Regions from separate parts of the Yinghuangia sp. YIM S10712 genome, predicted to be linked through region 3. Evidence: riboswitches for the same ligand, from Rfam matches in the RefSeq annotation. Region 3 holds a riboswitch; each other region holds the start of a gene.
The links. A riboswitch is a leader RNA that binds a small molecule or an ion and turns the genes downstream of it on or off. The one in region 3 is predicted to bind cyclic di-AMP.
Positions count from the first base shown of each region.

Region 1 (4,559 bases), 440 kb from region 3:
GTTCTTCGTCGCCTACCGGGGCGGCCTCGGCGACGTGTTCGCCGCGCTGCGCGGGGCGTTGCTGCTGTTGTTCGGGCTGCTGGTGATTTTCGGGCCGTACCTGCTGCGCCAGACGCGCGACCTCGGTGCGGAGCGGCGGGCCCGCATCCGGGCCCAGGAGCGGGCCGAGGTCGCGGCGCACGTCCACGACTCGGTGCTGCACACGCTCACCCTCATCCAGCGCCACGTCGACGATCCGCGCGAGGTCGCCAAGCTGGCGCGGGCGCAGGAGCGCGAGTTGCGCGCGTGGCTGTACCGGCCCGAAGGCGAGGAGCCGGACCGGACGTTCGCGGCGGCGCTGCGCCAGGAGGCGGCCGAGGTCGAGGACGCGCACGGGGCGACGATCGAGATCGTGTCGGTGGGCGACTGCCCGGTGGACGAGGGCCTGTCGGCGCAGCTCGCGGCGGCGCGGGAGGCGATGGTGAACGCCGCGAAGTACGCCCCGGGCGGTCCGGTGCAGGTGTTCGCCGAGGTCGAGGAGGCGACGGTCACCGTTTTCGTTCGCGACGGCGGCCCGGGATTCGACCCGGAGGCGCTGCCGGAGGACCGGCTGGGTGTGCGAGAGTCGATCCTCGGGCGCATGCGCCGCAACGGCGGCAGCGCGGTGATCCGCAGCGAGCCCGGTGAGGGCACCGAAGTCGAGCTGGGGATGGCTCGCAGCGAGGGGAACAGGAGCCGGTCGTGAGCAGCGAGAGCCCGCAGGGCGCCGGGGCAGGCGGTACGGCAGGCGGTACGGCAGGCGGGGCGGCGGGCGGGGGCCGGGTCCGCGTCGTGCTGGTCGACGACCACCGCATGTTCCGTACGGGCGTGCGCGCCGAGATCGGTGACGCGGTCGAGGTGGTCGGCGAGGCCGAGGACGTCCCGTCCGCGGTCGCGGTGGTGCGGGCGACGCGGCCCGAAGTGGTGCTGCTGGATGTGCACCTGCCCGGCGGCGGCGGGGTCGAGGTGCTGCGGCAGTGCGCCGAACTCCAGCCCGGTGTGCGGTTCCTGGCGCTGTCGGTGTCCGATGCCGCCGACGACGTGATCGGGGTCATCCGGGGCGGCGCGCGCGGTTACGTCACGAAGTCGATCACCGGCGACGAGCTGGTCCGGGCGGTGGCGCGGGTCGCGGACGGCGACGCGGTGTTCTCGCCGCGCCTTGCCGGGTTCGTGCTGGACGCCTTCGCGGCGACGGATGTCCCGCCGATCGACGAGGACCTGGACCGGCTGACGCAGCGGGAGCGCGAGGTGCTGCGGCTGATCGCACGCGGCTACGCGTACAAGGAGATCGCGCGGCGGCTGGTGATCTCGGTGAAGACCGTGGAGACCCATGTGTCGGCGGTGCTGCGCAAGTTGCAGCTTTCCAACCGGCACGAGCTGACGCGCTGGGCGACCGACCGGCGACTGGTGTGACGACGGCCGCCGGTCGGCCGGGAACGCAGGGGCGGGACGCGGTGTGCGGACCGCCCGAGCGCACCGTTCGGGTGCCGGTTTACCCGGGGCGGGTCGCCGCGTAGAACGGCATCACGTTGATCGACTCGGTCCGGACATTCGTGCCGGGGCGCGGAGCGTGGACCATCATGCCGTTGCCGATGTACATCCCGACGTGGCTGTTGTCGGAGTAGAAGAAGACCAGGTCGCCGGGCTGGAGCTGGGACTTCGAGACCCTGGTGCCGACGTTGACCTGGTCCCACGTGGTGCGCGGCAGCTTGACGCCGGCCTTCCCCCACGCGGCCTGCATGAGACCGGAGCAGTCGTACGAGCTCGGCCCTGCCTTGCCCCAGCCGTACGGCTTGCCTATCTGGTCCATGGCGAAATCTATGGCGACCGAGGCCCGTCCGGACGCCGGGACGGCGGCGGCTTCCTTGTCGTCTTCCTCGGCGGCGGCGCGTTCCTCGTCGCGCGCCGCGCGCTCCTCGGCCTCGCGCTCGGCGGCTTCGGCCGCTTCGTGCTCGTTGGACTCCAGGATCGCCTGCCGCTCGGCCTCGGTGAGGGTGTTGAGCAGAGCCTGGGCCTTGTTGAGCTTCTCCTGGATCGCGTTCTTGTTCGCGGTCAGGTCCTTGCGGAGCTGGTCGAGCTCCGCAAGCTGCCGGGAGGCTTCCTCGCGGTCCTGCTGGAGCATGCGCGCCTGCGCGGCGATCTGCTCCAGCTTGATGGCCTGCTGGGAGTCCAACTGGTCGAGCATCTGGGCTTTTTGCAGGTACTCGGCGGGGTCGCCGCTCAGCGCGAGCGCGAGCTCGGGCGGCATACCGCCGTTGCGGTACTGGTTGGCGGCGAGGATGCCGATCTGCTCGCGCAGCTCGTTCATCGCGGCCTGTTCCTCGGTGACGCGGGTCTGCGTCGCGTTCGCCGCCTGCTGGAGCTGCTCGACCTTCTCCTGGACACCGTTGTAGATGTCGGTGGCCTTGGCGACCTCGTGGTGGAGCTGGTTGACCTGCTCCTGGACCTGGGACTTGGTCGGGTTGGCCGGGGCGGGGTCGGCGTGGGACGGGCCGGCGAAGGCGATGACCCCGGTCATGGTCGCGGCGGCGGTGACCGCCAGGGTCGCGGCACTGCGGGGAGCCGTACGCGGCTTCGACCGGCGGTGCTGCGCGGGACGACGATGGGACGCCACGAAAGCGTCACTCCTTCCTCGGCCGCCTACCGGGTTAGCTGACAGGCTCGGGCGGAAGAAGACGCCCTACGGCGCCGGGAGCGGCCCCGGCACCGATTCGCCTCGATGGGACCGTGGGTCCCCGGCTCCGGAAAAGGCCCGCGGCCGCACAGGGACGGCCGCCGGTCGTGACCGGACTCGGCGGTGGCGCCCGTCTGCTCCGGGTGGAGCACGGGGGTACGGGCCACCTGGCCGAGAACATTAGTCACAGGAGTGTCACGAACCCCAGGATCTCCCCGGACATTGCCAAAGCTTTACCTTGGGGGTCGTTTCATTGTCCGGTTTGTGATTTTTATAGGCTCGTCGCAGCCGACTCTGAGGAGCGTCCCGTGGACGTCGTTCGTCAACTCCTGCTCGTCCTGCACATCATCGGCGTCGCCTCCCTGCTGGGCGGATTCCTGACCCAGATGAGCGCGATGAAGTCCGGCGACGTCCGCGTCAACAAGGCGATGGTCCACGGCGCGCTCACGATGCTGGTCACCGGGGTCGCCCTCGTCGGCGTCCGGCAGAGCCAGGACCTCGACGTCGACAACGCCAAGATGGGTGTGAAGCTGGCCGTTCTCCTCGCGATCCTCCTCATGGTGTGGACCAACCGCACCAAGGAGCGCGTGGACACCAAGATCGTCGGCGCCATCGGCCTGCTGACCGTCGCCAACATCGCGATCGCCGTCATGTGGACCTGAGCCGGCCCGAGCCGGACGCGGAGGCCTGAGCCGGACGAGAGCCGCCCTCGCGCCCGGCGGTCCCGTTCGGCACGCACGGGCCGGAACCGCCGGCGCGGCTCGTAGACTCGGCAGCGATGAGCAAACTCTTCGACGACCTGCCGCTGCCGGGCTTCGGCGCCGACGTGCCCGCGGACGCGGACATCCCCTGGCCCGCCGAACCCCCGCCCGACGAGGTCCCGCCGCCGCCCGAGTACGACCCGGCACCCGACGACCTGTTCTCGGGCGACTACGACGTGCCCGCACAGCCGTACGAGGGCCACTACCGCAACGGCGCCCCCAAGCCCGCCGTCGACCCGGCGCAACTGCTCGACGGGATGAACCCGCAGCAGCGCGCCGCCGTCGTCCACGAGGGCTCGCCGCTGCTCATCGTGGCGGGCGCAGGCTCGGGCAAGACGCGCGTGCTCACCCACCGCATCGCGTACCTGCTGGGCGCGCGCGGCGTGCACCCCGGGCAGATCCTCGCGATCACCTTCACCAACAAGGCCGCGGGCGAGATGAAGGAGCGCGTCGAGGCTCTGGTCGGCCCGCGAGCGAAGGCGATGTGGGTCTCGACCTTCCACTCGTCGTGCGTGCGCATCCTGCGGCAGCAGTACAAGAAGCTCGGGCTCAGCTCGGCGTTCTCCATCTACGACGCCGCCGACTCGCAGCGCCTGATGGCGATGGTCTGCCGTGACCTCGACCTGGACCCCAAGCAGTATCCGCCGCGCAAGTTCAACGCGCAGGTGTCCAACCTCAAGAACGAACTGATCGACCCGGAGGCGTTCGCCGCCGAGGCGCAGAACGACGCCGAGCGCAGGCTCGCCGAGGCGTACACCCTCTACCAGGCCCGGCTGCGCCAGGCGAACGCGCTGGACTTCGACGACCTGATCATGACGACGGTCAACCTGCTCCAGGCGTTCCCGGACGTCGCCGAGCACTACCGGCGCCGGTTCCGGCACGTCCTCGTCGACGAGTACCAGGACACCAACCACGCGCAGTATGTGCTGGTGCGCGAACTCGTGGGCGGCGCCGCGGGCCGGGCGCCGAAGCGCACGGTCGAAGGCGACCTGGTCAACCCGGCCGCGGAGGGCCTCGCGGAGGTCCCGCCCGCCGAGTTGTGCGTGGTGGGCGACGCCGACCAGTCCATCTACGCGTTCCGCGGCGCGACGATCCGCAACATCCTC
Region 1 covers NZ_JBPKBI010000001.1:815,559-820,117, forward strand. The annotation lists gene ACRX5W_RS03860 (ATP-binding protein) at 1-724, shown strand, start outside; gene ACRX5W_RS03865 (response regulator) at 721-1,431, shown strand; gene ACRX5W_RS03870 (NlpC/P60 family protein) at 1,511-2,632, opposite strand; cyclic di-AMP (ydaO/yuaA leader) riboswitch at 2,641-2,781, opposite strand; gene ACRX5W_RS03875 (hypothetical protein) at 3,001-3,354, shown strand; gene pcrA (DNA helicase PcrA) at 3,471-4,559, shown strand, end outside.
Region 1: linked by a shared signal. The riboswitch ahead of ACRX5W_RS03870 (NlpC/P60 family protein) and the one ahead of ACRX5W_RS01775 (transglycosylase family protein) in region 3 are both predicted to bind cyclic di-AMP.

Region 2 (4,559 bases), on a different contig from region 3:
CGGGCCGCCGCGTTCGAACAACCCGTCGAACAGGCGGTGTTTCGGCGTGGTGTGGCACTTTGGGGTGGCGGGAGCCGTACCCGACACGGCACTCTTGCGGGCCGGACCCCCTTCCGGGGCGTGACCGTTGCGCCGTTTGTGCATCGGTTCCGCATCGGCTCGGGGAGGCGTGTCCACCCATTCGGGCGGGCAGGCCATGATCAGGAGCAACCGAACCGGCCCGGCGAGGGGAGACCGGGCGCAGACCAACCGGAGGACCAGTGGGAGAGTCGGACACACGAGCGGAGACAGGGCACCGCGCCCACGACTCCGTCACGTCCGCCCCCGGGTCCGGAATCGCCTGGACGCCCGCGCCCGGCAGGCACGAGGCCGTGTGGCGTTCCCCCGGTGAGTCCGCCGATGCCGCTGCGGGCGCTTCGGGCACACGGTCGGGCGATGCGGGAGTGGCGCGCGACGGTGAGTCCTTGGGCCGCACCGCGGAACAGCGCACATCGGGGCCGTCGCACGCCGCCGAAGTATCCGATGGTGCCGAGGCGTCGGGCGGCGACGTGTCCGGTGCCGAGCGGAACGGTGCCGGGGCCGGGTCCGCCGGCGACGCCTCGACCGACGACGCCCCGGACCCCGGTGGCAACGAGTCGTCCGGCGAGCGGTCGGATGACACCGAAGCCTCCGCTCCCTCAGGCAACGACCACGACGAGCCGGAAGCGCCGCGCGGTCCCTTGCCGGACGGTGTGCGCCAGCGCGTCATCGCGCTGGCGGCCGACGGCCTCGGGGCCATGACGCCCGATGAGATCCCGGTCCCGTTGCGGCAGTTCGCACGGTTCACACCGTCACGCCGGGCCAAGCTCGCGGCGACACCGCTGGCCGGCGCACTGGAGAACGATCCGGTGTTCCGGCAGCGCATAGCGGAGCGGTTGCGCCGCGGGCTGCCTGATCTGGCCGCCGCGTTGGAGGCCGGGCGCCCGCCCGCCGCCGCGGATCCGCTGGATGTGGCCGCCGCGGCCTATCTGCTGCGGCCGCGCGGTTGGACGGAACTGCTGGACATCGCGGGACAGGCCGCCGAGAAGGCGGCCCAGGACCGGGCGGGGGCGGAGGCCGCCGCGGTGGTCGACCGCCTGGAGGCCGAATTGGGCGCGTTGCGCGCCTCGGCTCGGGCGGAGCAGGAGAGGCTGCGCGCCGACCTCGACCAGGCGCGCAAGGAGGCCGAGCAGTTGCGGCGCCAGGTGCGCGGCCTCCAGGGCGGCGCGAAGCACGCCGAGAAGGAGGCCAAGCGCGCGCAAGCGGAGTTGGCGGCCGTGCGGTCCGAGGCCCAGGCGGCGATCGCGGCGGCGGACAAGGAGGCACGGCGGTTGCGCAGTCGCGTCTCGGAGGCCGAGTCGGCGTTGGAGGCGAGCCGCCGGGCCGCGCGTGAGGGCCGCAGCATGGAGGACACCCGCGTACGCCTGCTGCTCGACACCGTGTTGGAGGCCGCACAGGGCCTGCGCAGGGAACTCGCGCTGCCGCCGGTCGGCATGCGGCCCGCCGACACCGTCGACGCGGTGGCGCCCGAGGGGGCGAGCCCGAAGGACATCGCCAAACGCGCGCTTGAGGGCGACGACCCCGCGGTGCTCGACCAGTTGCTGAGTCTGCCGCAGGCGCACCTGGTCATCGACGGCTACAACGTCACCAAGACGGGTTATCCGTCACTCGCGCTCTCGGAGCAACGTGTGCGGTTGCTCGGCGGGCTCGCGGTGATCGCGGCGCAGACCGGGTGTGAGATCACGTGCGTTTTCGACGGCGCGCAATTGGACGCACCGGTGTTGCTTGCCCCGCCGCGCGGGGTGCGGGTCCGTTTCAGCAAGGCGGGGGAGACCGCGGACGAGTTGATCCGCCGCCTGGTGCGCGCGGAGCCTCTGGGGCGCCCGGTCATCGTCGTCTCCTCCGACCGCGAGGTGGCGGACGGCGTGCGCCGAGCGGGCGCGCGTCCGGTGCCGTCGACCATGTTGCTGCGGCGGCTCGCCCGAGGGTGACCGCGCGTCGGGTGTGCACGGGCGACCGTGTGTCGGCACGTCCCCATCTGGTCGTGAGTGGCCCACATGTGACGTTGTGTCAGTGCCCGTACCTACCGTGTTTTCCGTTGGCGGTGCCCCACCGGAACGCAACGGAAGGGATGGGCGACCATGCGGGTCTGCTGCCGTACGTGCCGTGCCCTGGGTCCGGCGTGTGCTGAATGTGTCGTTCCATCGATTCTCGATGGAAAATCGGACTTTTCATCTCAATCAAGTGAACGGGGTGAAATCGCTCGGGCCTGTCGGCACGCGCCGGTCGAAGTGGGGTATCCCACAAGTCGCCGATCCGTCACCGATAAGGGTGATTTGCCCGGAGCGCGCAAAATGGGAGCCGGCGGATGCTTCGAGCTTGCGCCCGCGACGGTCGAGCGCATCACGATGCTTGCTGAAGTTGATCTTTGCGCGCCTTTGCGCTATGACCCTGACCTGCGCGAAGGCCCTCCCGAACCGCCTGCGGTCGATCCACCGGCCGACAATGCCGGCCCGGGGGAACCGCGTAGGAAACCGCCGAGAAAGTATGAACAAATGGCTGCACTGTGAAGTGAAGCCCTTCATCTCGATCGGCGATTTTTGTGTTTCCCTCGTAAAACTTTTCGGATTGATTTGAACGGATCAAGGCCGGGTCACTAATGTCTCCGGCTGGGTGCCTGCGAAGTCGACCGTCCATCCGGGACGGTGGCGGGCCCCACCGCCGAGTCCGGGGAAGTCGACGTGAGGACCGATCCGGAACCGGGGAACCAACTCCCCCCGGGGTGAATCGGCACGGGTTTCCCGTGCCGTAGGGCATCTTCCGGCCCGAACCCGTCAGCTCACCCGGTAGGCGGCCGTGAGGGAAGAAGGAGTTCGCCTTCGTGGCGTCCCACCGACGGCCCAAGAAGCCGAGCAAGGCACGCGTCGGCGTGCTCACCGCCGCCGCGGCCACCGCAGTCGCCCTGTCCTCGGGCACGAGCCAGGCCGACCCCGCCCAGACCAAAGACCAGGTCAAGGCGCAGATCAAGACGCTGAACCACGAGGCGGAGATCGCCACCGAGGAGTTCAACGGCTTCCAGGAGAAGACCGAGAAGCTCCAGGCCCAGGTGGAGCAGGTCCAAGAGCGGATCGTCAAGGAGCAGTCGGACCTCATCGCTCTCCAGAGCACCATGGGCCAGTTCGTCAGCGCGCAGTACCGCAGCGCGGGCCTCGCCCCGTCCCTTCAGCTCATGCTGTCCGAGGAGCCGGACGACTACCTGGCCAAGGTGTCGGCCCTCGACCAGATGAACGCTCAGCAGGCCGAGGCGCTCAAGCAGCTCCAGACCAAGAAGCGGATCCTCGACCAGGAGCGCGCCGAGGCATCGCAGACGCTCGGCGATCTGGAGGAGACCCGAAAGAACCTCACCGCCAAGAAGGCGGAGATCGAGGCGAAGCTCCAGAAGGCGCAAGCCCTTCTGAACACCCTCACGGCGGCCGAGCGCGAAGCGCTGCTGGCGGAGGAAGGCCACGGCGAGGAGGAAGAGAAGGCGTCGCGCGACGAAGAGCGCACCACGCCGTCGCCCACCGCGTCCCCCTCCTCGTCGCCGACGAAGACTCCGACGAGCAAGCCGACGACTGCGACCTCCACGACCACGACGCCGTCGACCACGGTCCCGGTCAGCGGGCGTGCGGGAGCCGCCGTGGCCGCCGCCGCCGCTCAGCTCGGCAAGCCCTACGTCTACGGCGCGACCGGGCCCAGCTCGTTCGACTGCTCGGGGCTCACCGGCTACGCGTGGAAGCAGGCCGGCGTCGCGCTGCCGCGTACCTCGCAGGGCCAGGCCGGTGCGGGGCGCAGCGTCCCGGTCAGCCAGATCCAGCCCGGCGACCTGGTCATCTACTACAGCGGCATGTCGCACGTGGGGATCTACGCCGGCAACGGCCAGATCATCCACGCACCGCGCACCGGCAGCACCGTGCGGTACGCGCCGCTCAACTCGATGCCCGTCGTCAAGGTCGTGCGCGTCTCCTGACGTCCCGCGCCGCAGCCCGGGGCTTCCCCCGGGCGGCACGCTCGGCAGGTGCCCTGACGTGCTGTCTCGTACGATCGCTGGGTGGACGACCGGAGCCTGAGCGAGCGACGGATCCCGCGGTGGCTCGTGGTTCTCGTGGTCTTCACCGCCACGGTGGCACTCGGGCTCACCCTGGGAGTCCTCGGCCTGGGCTCGTCCGACCAGCGCCGCGCCGGACCGTCCGTGCCGACCGCGCCGCCGACTGCCGACCCGCGCGCGGGAACGGACGGCCGACCCGCGGACGCGGCACAGCAGACGAAGGACCAGGCGGAGATCACCAGCCTGCTCGACCGGCGGGCCGCCGCCTTCCGGGACCGCGACCGGGCGGCTTTCCTCGCGACGATCGACCCGCGCGCGCCTGCGTTCCGCGATGCGCAGGGGGCGGCGTTCGACAACGCCGCCCACGTGCCGTTCGCCTCGTGGGAGTACGACATCGTCGAGGCCGGCGCGTTCGCGCTCACCGATGCCCGCCGCACGGAGCTGGGCGGCACCG
Region 2 covers NZ_JBPKBI010000002.1:594,338-598,896, forward strand. The annotation lists gene ACRX5W_RS08000 (NYN domain-containing protein) at 720-2,009, shown strand; cyclic di-AMP (ydaO/yuaA leader) riboswitch at 2,728-2,886, shown strand; gene ACRX5W_RS08005 (NlpC/P60 family protein) at 2,900-4,027, shown strand; gene ACRX5W_RS08010 (hypothetical protein) at 4,109-4,559, shown strand, end outside.
Region 2: linked by a shared signal. The riboswitch ahead of ACRX5W_RS08005 (NlpC/P60 family protein) and the one ahead of ACRX5W_RS01775 (transglycosylase family protein) in region 3 are both predicted to bind cyclic di-AMP.

Region 3 (4,559 bases):
GCGTTTGAGCGTGCGCTTGTAACTGCGGTTGATCTCGAACCACTTGTAGAACGTCCGCCCCCGGTAGGGCAGATAGACCGCGGCGAACGCGATCAGCGGGAATCCCACCAGTCCGATGATCCGGACCGCCAGCACCGGAATCAGCAGACCCCACAGCAAACCGAGGGCGCCGCCCGCGATGATCAGGAAGATCTCACCCGGCTCGCGGTTCTTCCCGATGACGGCGGCCGGCTTCGCCTTGCCGATGAGGAACGTCCGGCGTCGGTGGATCGGCTGTGACGTCATGCTCGGGCCTCGCTCCCGGTCCTGGCATACGGCGAACGGCCCGGACCGACGCGGACGGGCGTTGCTCCGGCGACGTCCGCGGGCACCGGACTGCGGCGTCGTCCGGACAGCGCGGAACGGTCGGCGGACACCGACCGATGCGATTGCGGCAGTTCGCCGATCATGCACGACCCCCTTTCCGCACCCACGGTCCGGTGGTGCGTTCTCCGGGACGATCCTCCCAGAGAAGCCCCGCCGCGGTTGGTGTGCGCGGGGGAGTCGGGCCGAATTCCCGGTGCACCTCGGGAGTTACGCGCGCACGGGTACGCCACGTGAGCCCCTTCGGGTCGGCAATTCGGAAACAGTCGGCGCTAGATCGCCATCCCGTAGATGATCGTGAAGAGTGTCCCGAGCGAGCCGATGATGAACACACCGGTGAGGCCGGCGATGATCAGGCCCTTGCCCTGCTCCGCACTGAACGTGTCGCGCAGAGCCGTCGCCCCTATGCGCTGCTTGGCCGCGCCCCAGATGGCGATGGCCAGGCAGAGGAGGATGGCGACGGCCATGACCACCTGGACCATGGTTCGGGCTTCTTGACCGAGCGCCCCGAAGGGACCCCAGTCCGGGGCAATGCCACTGATGATCTCATCAATGTTGCCGTTGCCATTGCCGCTGTCTTCGCCTGCGCCTAGGTACATGCCGTTCACCGCCCCCGACTGGGCTCCTCGAAGTGCCCCCGTCGGATGGAGCGGGGGCGTCATACGTCGTGATTATTCTGACGTGACGACACCGTTCGGGCCACCACCCCCGCGAGATGATCTTCTCACTGTGTGTATCACGGGCGGTTGCACCGGGCAATCAAGGCACGCACGCAGGCACGGATGCGGTGTGAATCGTCTTTCCGCGTGTTGCGAGTGGTGGAAATCCGTCCGGAATTTTGGCCGGAAAACGCGTCAGGCCCCGGACCACGTGGGTCCGGGGCCTGACGCGTCGCGCTGTTTCCTGCGGTTGATCCGTGGTGGGGATCAGATGTTGACGCCGTGGGCGCGCAGGTAGGTCAGCGGGTTGATGTCCGAGCCGTAGTTCGGAGTGGTGCGGATCTCGAAGTGCAGGTGCGGGCCGGTCGAGTTGCCGGTCGAGCCCACGAGGCCGATCTGCTGGCCGGTGGAGACCTTCTGGCCGACCGACACGGAGATCGAGGAGAGGTGTGCGTACTGGCTGTACTTGCCGTCCGGGTGCTTGATGACGACCTCGTTGCCGTACGCACCGGCCCAGCCGGCGGACACGACGGTGCCGGTGGTGATCGCCTTGACCGAGGTGCCGGCGGAGGCGCGGAAGTCCTCACCGGTGTGGCCGTTGGACCACAGCGAGCCGGAGCGGCCGTAGCTGCCGCTCGGGGCACCCGGCACGGGGCGGACGTAGCCCGAGGACGCCGTCTGCGACGACGCGGACGACGAACCGCCGGAGGCGGACGTGCCGGTCGAGGAGGAGTTCGACGACGCGCCGGTGGACGACGACGAAGAGGAGGTCGTCGGCTTGGCCGGGGTCGTGGTCGTGCTCTGACCGGCCGTCAGGGTCAGCTTCTGGCCCGGGAAGATGACGTCCGGGTCGCTGCCGACGACGCTGCGGTTGATCTCGTACAGCTTCTGCCAGCCGCCGTTGACCTCGTGGGCGCGGGCGATCTTGAAGAGGGTGTCACCCGCGACGACGGTGTACGCCGACTTGGCGTTGCTCGTGGCGGCCGGGGCCTGCGTCGTCTTGGACTCGGTCTTCGCCTCGGTCTTCGCCTCGGTCTTCGAGGTACCGGCCGACGAAGTGGTCTGCGCCTGCGACTTCGAGGTCGTCGCCTGCGAGGACGACGCGTCGGGGTTGATCGCGGGGGTGCCGCTGTTCTTGGTCAGGCCCGCCTTGACGGAGCAGACCGGCCAGGCGCCGGGGCCCTGGACCGCGAGAACCTTCTCGGCGATCGCGATCTGCTGGTCCTTCGTGGCGAGGTCGGCACGCGGCGCGTACTTCTGGCCGCCGAACTCGACCCAGGTGCTCTGCTGGAACTGCAGGCCACCGTAGAAGCCGTTGCCGGTGTTGATGGACCAGTTGTTCGTGCTCTCGCACGCGGCAACCTTGTCCCAGGTGCTCACCGAGGCGGCGGAGGCGCTGGTCGCGCCCATGATCGGGGCGACGATCGCGGCGCCGGTGACACCGGCGGCGACGGCGATGCGCGAGGACGTGACAAGTCGGGTACGGCGATGACGCCCGGTTCCGGACAGCATGAAGCGTTTCCTCTCCCACGCCTGCGAGGTGAGCTGTCGGATTCGGGCTGGAGTTGCCCGGCCGCGCCGAAAAACCTTGTCTCCAAGGGTTTTTGGCGCAGCTTCACCCCAAGCCGTGACCGAAAATCGGTCCGGCGCATTTCACCTGGTTCCCCCGCTTCTGCCGTGGCTGCTTCTCAGCTGTCCCGTCCGTACCGGCGGCAGAACTAGGCGTTCCGGTCGGAGGGGTCGGTGTGGGGACCGACGCGGAGCAACTTAGGCAGACGGGTCCCGTGATCACAAGCGACTCATCGGATTGGCAGGTTTGCGACAGCGCGCAGAGGGGGAGAAGGTCACCCCTTGTCACAATTCGGCAGCCGAAGGTGTCCGAATTCCTACGATCGGTACCTGGTTACTGACCGGTCGTGAAAGAGTTTCACGCTACGTGCGTAGACGGTTGTCGAGCGTCAGTCCGGTGTGACCTGGACTACATTCCAGAATCGTTGGCCGTTATGTCCGACTTGAGGCTTTGTTCGCCAGGCGACTCGGCGCTTCGTCCCTCGTTCGCAAGGTGGATGAAGCTATTTGCCATGATTTGCCCGAATTGTTGATAGCCGAAGGGGCGGTGGCCTGCTCTTTGTTCTCGGCATCGTTGCCGCGTCAGGGGCCGGGAATGGGGCCCGTCGGAGCCGGAGGAAGCGAGAGGCGTACGACCGGGGAAGCAGGCCCGCCCCCCGTCGCTCCCGCCTGCCGCAGCATCGGACCGTAGTCGCGACAGGACGCTCCGCAGCCCTGGTCCGAGGGTGAAGTGACCCACCGCGTACGCTCCTTGGGACGAGCGGGAGGCGCGGGGGAACCGCGGAGACCACCCAAGCGTGATGTTCAGGGACGAAACCTCGGGAGGTAACCCGCGTGACCGTGTACGCCCCGGCCGCCACCGCCGACGCCGCCATGCACCTGGCCGCCGGCGACAACATCGACGTCGACGTCCTCCAGGGCATCAACGGCTTGGCGGACGACACCACATGGGCGCACGGCTTCATGGAGTTCACCGGTGAGTACGGCCTGCTCGCCGTCCTCGGCCTGCTGCTCGGCATCGCCTGGTTCCGCGCCCGCCGGCGCCCCGACCACGATGTCGCGGTGGCCGGCATCGTCTGGGCGCCGATCGCCGCTTTCCTCGCCGAGTTGGCCAACATCCCGCTGCGCAGCTTCGTCGACCGCCCGCGCCCCTTTTTCGTGCATTCCGACATCCACGTGCTCGTCCAGGGTAAGGACGATCCGTCGTTCGCGTCCGATCACGCGTTGCTGACGATGTCCATCGCCGTGGCACTTTTGCTGGTGGACCGTCAACTGGGTGCGATCGCGGTGCTCGTCGCGGTGTTGCAGGGGTTCGCGCGTCTCTATGTCGGTGTCCACTATCCGACGGACGTCCTGGGCGGCTTCGCGCTCGGGGCACTCGTCGCGCTCGCCTTGTCGCCGCTCGCGCTGCGGGCATTGCTCCCGGTGGTGCGTCGAGTCGAGCAGACTGCCTTGCGACCGCTGGTGGTTGCGGGTCCGGCCGCGTCCTGACGACCTCGGACCCCGGTCACGTCGCCTCCGGGATGTCGGAACACGTACGGGAGTTCGTCGGGTTTGCGGGCGAACGGGCAGGTGGGAGCCCGTGCGACGAGCTGCCAAGCTGCGCATTCCGTGTGGTGTTGGGTACGGTCTGGTGATGGCGCCGCACGCGCAGGCCGACCGCGGGGTGCGGTGCCTCCACGGCGGGTACGGCACGCCGTGTCACGGAGGGACTTGGGTAGCGGCATGGACGAGGCGGACGCTGGGGACGGAGCCGACCCTGTCGGAGACGCGGCGCGCCTGGGGGAGCGGTTGAGTCTGCGCGAGCAGGTGGCCCGGGCCATCCGCGCCGCGCTCGTCGCCGGGGAGATGCGGCCCGGGGTGGTCTACTCGGCCCCCGGATTGGCCACCCGGTTCGGCGTGTCCGCGACGCCGGTGCGCGAGGCACTGCTCGACCTGGCCAAGGACGGCCTCGTGGAACCCGTGCGC
Region 3 covers NZ_JBPKBI010000001.1:373,893-378,451, forward strand. The annotation lists gene ACRX5W_RS01765 (SCO6880 family protein) at 1-285, opposite strand, end outside; gene ACRX5W_RS01770 (hypothetical protein) at 636-962, opposite strand; gene ACRX5W_RS01775 (transglycosylase family protein) at 1,290-2,534, opposite strand; cyclic di-AMP (ydaO/yuaA leader) riboswitch at 2,538-2,715, opposite strand; gene ACRX5W_RS01780 (phosphatase PAP2 family protein) at 3,426-4,082, shown strand; gene ACRX5W_RS01785 (GntR family transcriptional regulator) at 4,317-4,559, shown strand, end outside.